DNA from 2 places in the Hymenobacter sp. APR13 genome. Region 2 is predicted to be linked to the other one. Evidence: riboswitches for the same ligand, from Rfam matches in the RefSeq annotation. Region 2 holds a riboswitch; the other holds the start of a gene.
What was found. A riboswitch is a leader RNA that binds a small molecule or an ion and turns the genes downstream of it on or off. The one in region 2 is predicted to bind cobalamin.

Region 1 (3,398 bases), 1.5 Mb from region 2:
GCGGGTGTCGGGCATGCGCAGGTACACCACCAGCGAAATGGCCGCGCAGGCCGTCACGTACCAGTAAAACCAGCTTTCCACGCCCTGGCTTTTGGCCAGCAGCGCCACGTACTCGGCCGTGCCGCCGAAAATAGCCACCGTGAGAGCATACGGCAGCCCCACACCCAGCGCCCGGATTTCAGTCGGGAACAGCTCGGCCTTCACCACGGCGTTGATGGAGGTGTAGCCGCTCACCACAGCCAGGGCCAGCACCAGCAGCCCGAACGCTGCGCCGAGGCTGGCGGCCGCGCCCAGTGCTGTCATCAGGGGCACAGTGCCCAGTGTGGCGCCCACCCCAAAAAACAGCAGCACCGGCCGCCGCCCCACCCTATCCGACAGCGCCCCCAGCAGCGGCTGCAGCAGCATGGCCACGCCCAGCGCCCCAAACGAGACGAGCGTGGCCTGGCCCTTGCTGAAGCTGGCGGTGTTCACCAGAAACTTCTGGGTGTAGGTGGTAAAGGTGTAAAACACCACGGTGCCGCCCAGCGTGAGGCCCACCACCATCAGCACTTCGCGCGGGTAGCGCAGCAGCAGTTGGAGCTTGCCGGGCGGCGGCGCGGCGCCGGCGCTTTCGGCAGGGGTCTGGTGCGTGAAGGCGTCGGTTTCTTCCATGGTGCGCCGCAGATACAGCGCCACCACCGCCGCGGCGGCCCCAATCCCGAACGGCACGCGCCAGCCCCAGGCCTGCAGCTCGGCGGCGCTCAGCACCTGCTGCAACCCCAGCTGCACCAGCAGCGCCAGCAGCTGCCCCGCAATCAGGGTCACGTACTGAAAGCTGGAAAAGAAGCCCCGGTTGCGCTGGTCGGCCATTTCGCTCAGGTAGGTGGCCGAGGTGCCGTACTCGCCGCCCACGCTCAGCCCCTGCAGCAGCCGCGCCAGCACCAGCAGCACCGGCGCCGCCACCCCAATCTGGGCGTAGGTGGGCGTGAGGGCAATCAGCAGCGAGCCGCCGCACATGAGCAGCACCGAAGCCATCAGGGCGGCCTTGCGCCCGGCGCGGTCGGCGTACAGGCCCAGCAGCCAGCCGCCCAGCGGCCGCATCAGAAAGCCCACCGCAAAGATGGCGGCCGTGTTGAGCAGCTGCGCCGTCTGGCTGCCTTCCGGAAAAAACGAGGGCGCGAAGTACAGGGCAAACGCCGAGTACACGTACCAGTCGTACCACTCCACGAGGTTGCCGACGGAGCCGCTGAAGATGGAGCGGATGCGGGAGGCCATGCTGCGGCCGCCCGGCGCGAAAGAAGTTTGCATATCGCAAAGTAGCATGTGTCGGCGTGTAGCACGCCCGCGCCCACGCTACATTCCGGCCCTTCCCCTACCTTCGCCCCGCTGTGCACTGGTCGATTTCCAGTCAGACGGCGGAAGGTTCCGGGGTAATACCGGGATTAATAGGGAACCGGGTGCGAATCCCGGACAGACGCGCTACTGTAAGTCCCGCGCAGTTTTCTCCACCTGAAGTCCATTGGCCGGCGCCCATGCCGGCTGAGAAGGACGGGGAAAACGGGACAAGTCAGGAGACCTGCCTTCCGCTGCATTGATGAGGCTGCCTTCGCGAAAAAGGGTCTTATCGGGTGTTTGTACGCTGCCATCGGGCGGGCGGGCGGCTGCGGCCGGCCGGGCCGGGGCGGCGTGTGGGTGGCCGGTAGCACACCGTAGCGCAGGGCGGGTTTCGCGGAATCGGACAGGCAGGCTTCGTTTCCTTCCTTATTCCCCTCTTTCTCCACTGTCATGGACCTTGCCGCCAAAATTGCCGCCGCCGAAACGCGCATCTTCAAAGCCGTTTTCCCTAACACCACCAACCACTACGACACCCTGTTCGGGGGCACCACGCTGCACCTGATGGACGAAGTGGCCTTCATCACGGCCACCCGCTTTTCGCGCCTCAAGATGGTCACCGTCTCGTCCGACAAGGTCGATTTCACCCACCCCATTCCCGGCGGCACACTCGTGGAGCTGATTGGCAACGTCGAGCACGTAGGCAACACCAGCCTGAAGGTGCGGGTGGAGCTGTTTGTGGAGCAGATGTACTCCGAGGAGCGCGTGAAGGCTGTTTCGGGCCTGTTCACGTTTGTGGCCATCGACCACGACAAGCGGCCGGTGCGCATCCTGCCCGCCGCCGTGTAAGATTCCGGCAATCAGTCCGGTCGTCTTGCAAACCTTCCCGGAACTTATAACCCACGGCGAAAAATTACCGTTTCCCCTACTTTACAATTCTCCTTGTCTGAACTTTTAGGCGTCTGCCAGGGGTTTGGGCAGCTAACCGCAACCCGACTTCTTCTCTTGGCAATGGATCAGCAGCAGAATGATAACATCACCGCCCGATTGGAACAATCATTTAAAGATGCCGACCAAGCCCGTGAAGACCTCACCGAATCGATGTCGAACTCCGTGGCCGCCAACTCCGACCTGCTGCACCACGGCCTGGTAAGCGCGAAAGGCCTGGAAACCACCACCGAAATGTACCGCCACATGCTGGGCCAGCTGCTGCGCCACAATTCCGGCGAAGTGCGGGCCCAGACGCTGCAGGCCTTCAACCAGGCTATGGAGAAGTTTTGGCCCCGCAAGCCACTGCAGAACCAAATGCCCAAACAGTCGGACAACGCCTGATTTTGTCCTGCCCTGTGTTGCGCCCGCCCCTCTGGTAGCTGCCGGAGGGGCGGCTGCGTTTTGGGCCGGTGCGGACCCGCGCCGCTGCGTACCTTTGCAGCCCTGTATAGGCTTTGGCTTAAAGGATAAAAGGATAACCACCTTTCCCCTGTTTCATGTCTGCTCCCTTCCGTGAGATTGAAGTGCTGCTGCCGCCGGCCGTAGCCTACGACGAGTTTGCCCGCTACGAGGCCCTGCTGCACGCCGCCGGCCTGCAGCCCGGCCAGGCCGATTTCGTGCATTTGCGCAAGCGCTCCATTGATGCGCGCGGCCGCAGCCCCCAGGTGCGCCTGCGCGCCGACATCTACCAGACGCCGCCGCCGCCCAGCCTGTTTGGGCCCTGGTTTCAGTATCCCGATGTCAGCCAGGCCCGGCGCACGGTGCTGATTGTGGGCGCCGGTCCGGCCGGCCTGTTTGCGGCGCTGCGCTGCATTGAGCTGGGGCTGAAGCCGATTGTGCTGGAGCGCGGCAAAGACGTGCGCACCCGCCGCCGCGACTTGGCCGCTCTCAACAAGGAGCACGTCGTCAACCCCGATTCCAACTACTGCTTCGGGGAAGGCGGCGCCGGCACCTACTCCGACGGCAAGCTCTACACCCGCGCCACCAAGCGCGGCGACGTGGGCCGGATTCTTCGCTGCCTGGTGCAGCACGGCGCCACCCCCGACATTCTGGTGGATGCCCACCCCCACATCGGTACCAACAAGCTGCCCTCGGTG
Region 2 (3,398 bases):
AGTCGTCTACGCGCTGCCGGAAGGCGGTTAGCTCGGTCTGGAGCAGCAGGGTGGGAGTGGGGCGCACCTCGTGGCGCAGGCCGGCCTCGTAGCCCAGGCTGGTTTCGGGGCGCAGGTCGGGCTTGCCGGTGGGGTACCAGAACCGCTCGTTGAGGGTGGGGGCGCGGTAGCTGCGCGAGGCGCTGGCTTTCACGCTGAGTTGCTGGGTACCGCGCTGCCAGGCCAGCCATTCGGCGCCGGCTGTGGGCGTGAGCGGGGGCCGCCGGCCGCTGATGAAGGCCTGCCGCACGTTCAAACTGAGCTGCAGGCGCGGCAGCGGGTCGTAGTGCAGCAGCCCGAAGCTGCTGAACCGGTTTTCGGTCACGGTAGGCGCCTCGTAGCCATCCACGTGGGCCACGAAATGCTGTGCTTCGCCTCCCAGCCGCAAACTGAGCGTGGGCGCAAAGCGGAACGTGTGCTCGGCCTGCGCCTGGCTGGTCTGCACCCGCGAATCACTGCGCACGCCGTCGTCCTGGTAGTTGATGATGTCCTCAAACCAGGCGGCGCGCACGCTCGTTTCGTGGCGGCTGCTCACGTGGCGGTAGCCAGCCAGCAGGCGGCGGCTCTGGTCCCGCTCCCGGGCGTGGCGGTTCACCGAGCCCAGCGCGGCCTGAATCTGGCGGTCGGCATCCGTGAGCCAGACGGCGGCCGTGAGTTCTCCCTGCTCGCCTACCCGCAGCGTGGCATCCTGGGCCACACTCCACTGCCGCAGCGCGGCGTTTTGCTGGCGCTGCGTCGGGCCGTACACCAGCCGGCCGTTTTCGCGGCCCACCGGCTCGCGGTACGGGAAGTCGTTCTGGGCGGTGCGGTAAGAGGCGGCCGTCCGGATGGAAAGTTTCTGGTTGCTGAACGTAGCCTCGCCCGAGCCGGCGGCCAGCCCGAAGCTGCCGCCATCCAGCTGCACGCGGCTCTGCAGCCCCTGCCCCCAGCGCACCGGCGAAGTCAGTAGCACTGTGCCGCCAATGGCGCCGGTGCCATAGGTGGCGCCGGCCGGCCCGTGCTGCACCGCCACCTGCGTGGCACCGCTCACCGGCAGCAGCGCAAAGTCGGCTTCGCCCAAGGAAGGCAGGTTGATGTTGAAGCCCTGCCACAGCACGGCCGTATGCCGCGCCGAAGTGCCGCGCAGCGTGATGCTGGCCAGTTGGCCCGGGCCGTAGTTTTTCAGGTAAAGCGGCGTGCGCAACGACAGCGCATCGGCCAAAGTGCCGGCTCCGGCCTGCCGGAGCGCCAGCGTGTCGAGGGTGGTGCGGCGGGTGCCGGTAGCAAAGCGCGTGGCCGGCAGGCCTTGCACGCGCACCGCCGGCAGCATCTGCACCGAGTCGAGGGCGTACGGTGTCTGCTGGGCCGTGGCGGGCGTGGCCCAGCAGGCTGCGCCAAGCAGCAGAAAGGGCACTGGCCGGAGCCGTGCCGCAAAAGGAAGGTTGATTAGCTGAACCAAATTTTCGGACAAGGAAAATTCAGTTCAGAACTCCGACGCCAGCTTTCGTTGCCGAAAACCGGGCCGCAGCCGAGGCCGAAAACAGGAAAATCCGGCGGCCCGAAAGCCACCACTGCTATCATTCTCCGCCCTTCCACCGAGGGCGCTGAACATGGGGAAATGCAAAGGCAGGTCTCCTGGCTTGCTTCTGGCGCGCCGCCTTCCCATTTCTCCGGCAACTCCGGCTGGAGTTACCTTCTCAGAAACAGTGGCAGCTGAGGCGCGCCGATTCGTGAAGCGTACAGTTGCGGGGACAGCTCCGGCTTTGAACCGGATTCCCTTTTCAGCCTCGCCCCGCAATCGGGGTCCGGCCACCTCTACGCCCCAAAGGTAGCAGATTGTAGCATAGGCTTCAGCCTGTGCCCCCAGCCGGCCGCCACAATTCCCGCAGAAAACGTATCAGCTCAACCGTAAACCGAAACCACTCCTGCGCCGCTGCCGCCGCCCGACGCAGGCTGAATCCTATGCTACATCGAAATATGCTACATCCCAAACTCCCGCCCGACTTCTACCGCCGCCCCGACCCCGTGCAGATTGCCCGCGACCTGCTGGGCAAGCATTTGTTCAGCTGCCTCGACGGCGAGCTGACCGGTGGCCGCATCGTGGAAACCGAGGCCTACTCGCACCACGGCGACCAGTCGATGCAGCTGCACCTGAAGCGCCGCGGCCCGCACGGCCGCGCCCTGCACGAGCCCGGCGGCCGCGCCTACCTGTACCAGGTGTATCAGCGGCACACCCTGTTCAACATCAGCACCAACGACGCCGACAAGCCCGATACCGTCCTGATCCGCGCCATCGAGCCGCTGGTGGGGCTGGATATTATGCTTCGGCGGCGCGGGCTGGAATCGGTGTCGGCCAAGCTCACAGCCGGGCCCGGCCTGCTCACCCAGGCGCTGGGCGTCACGCCGGCCCTCTCCGGCACCGATTTGCAAGGCGAGACGCTCTGGATTGAAGACCACGCCGAACAGGTGCCGGAAGCCGACGTGCTCAGTAGCCCCCGCGTGGGCCTCGCCTACGCCGGCCCCGAAGCCGCCGGCCTGCCCTGGCGCTTCCGCATCAGCGGCAGCCCCTGGACTAGCAAGGCCAAGTGAAGCACGGATTACAGCGGATTAGCCGGATTTCACGGATGTTGTGAACGACTTTTAGCGCGTATCTAAAAGCCGTTGTGCTTCTCTGTTACCAGTACCATCAGCTTGCCTTCCAGATTGGTGGTGGCGAACAGGTACAGGTCGCCGCCTTCGCGGATGCCGGTGCGGTGGCGGAATTCGGCCACGGTGTCGGGGAAGTTGCGGGTCGTGACATGGGCGCGGACCTCGGGGCCGAGGTGGGCGCGCAGGGCCTGGGCGTCGTACTTCTCGGTAGCCCGGATGCGGAAGATGCGGCCCGGGAAATCGGGGTGCAGCGTGTCGGAGGTGTAGAGGTGGCTGTGCTGGTGCAGCTTCAGCAGCTCAAACGCCGTACCGATGCTGCGGAAGCCGCCCGCCTTCAGGATGGCCACGTTGGGCTCGTAGAGATATTGCTGCGGCTCGGCGTAGCGCGGGATGGCGCGGGCCTCGCGGGCCCGGTTCAGGCGGAAGTCCTGCTGCTGGCCGGTGCGGAGCAGGTTCACAGTGTGGCGCTCGGGGTCGACGGCCGGCTCGGGGCCCAACTCGTACAGCACTTCCTTGCACTCATTGTCCACGGCCACCACCCACAGCTGCCGCACCTGCCGCAGCTCCAGAATGGCCTGCTCGATATCGAGCATGGGCGAAGTTTTGAGCAGCACGCGGCGGCCTTTGTGCAGCAACAGCGGCATCAGGCGCAGAATATCCGGCTCGCAGTCCTGCAGCCGGAAAATCTTGCGGGCGGCCGTGTCGCGCCGGGCCGGGTCGAGGTAGATCCA

Region 1: it holds a riboswitch for cobalamin, as region 2 does, so the genes downstream of both, N008_RS17250 (acyl-CoA thioesterase) here and N008_RS10965 (TonB-dependent receptor plug domain-containing protein) in region 2, are expected to answer to the same signal.

The regions. Positions count from the first base shown of each region.
Region 1 covers NZ_CP006587.1:4,139,947-4,143,344, reverse strand. The annotation lists gene N008_RS17255 (MFS transporter) at 1-1,254, opposite strand, end outside; cobalamin riboswitch at 1,383-1,578, shown strand; gene N008_RS17250 (acyl-CoA thioesterase) at 1,765-2,160, shown strand; gene N008_RS17245 (hypothetical protein) at 2,323-2,643, shown strand; gene N008_RS17240 (NAD(P)/FAD-dependent oxidoreductase) at 2,799-3,398, shown strand, end outside.
Region 2 covers NZ_CP006587.1:2,628,132-2,631,529, forward strand. The annotation lists gene N008_RS10965 (TonB-dependent receptor plug domain-containing protein) at 1-1,432, opposite strand, end outside; cobalamin riboswitch at 1,626-1,850, opposite strand; gene N008_RS10970 (DNA-3-methyladenine glycosylase) at 1,996-2,607, shown strand; gene N008_RS10975 (class I SAM-dependent methyltransferase) at 2,670-3,398, opposite strand, start outside.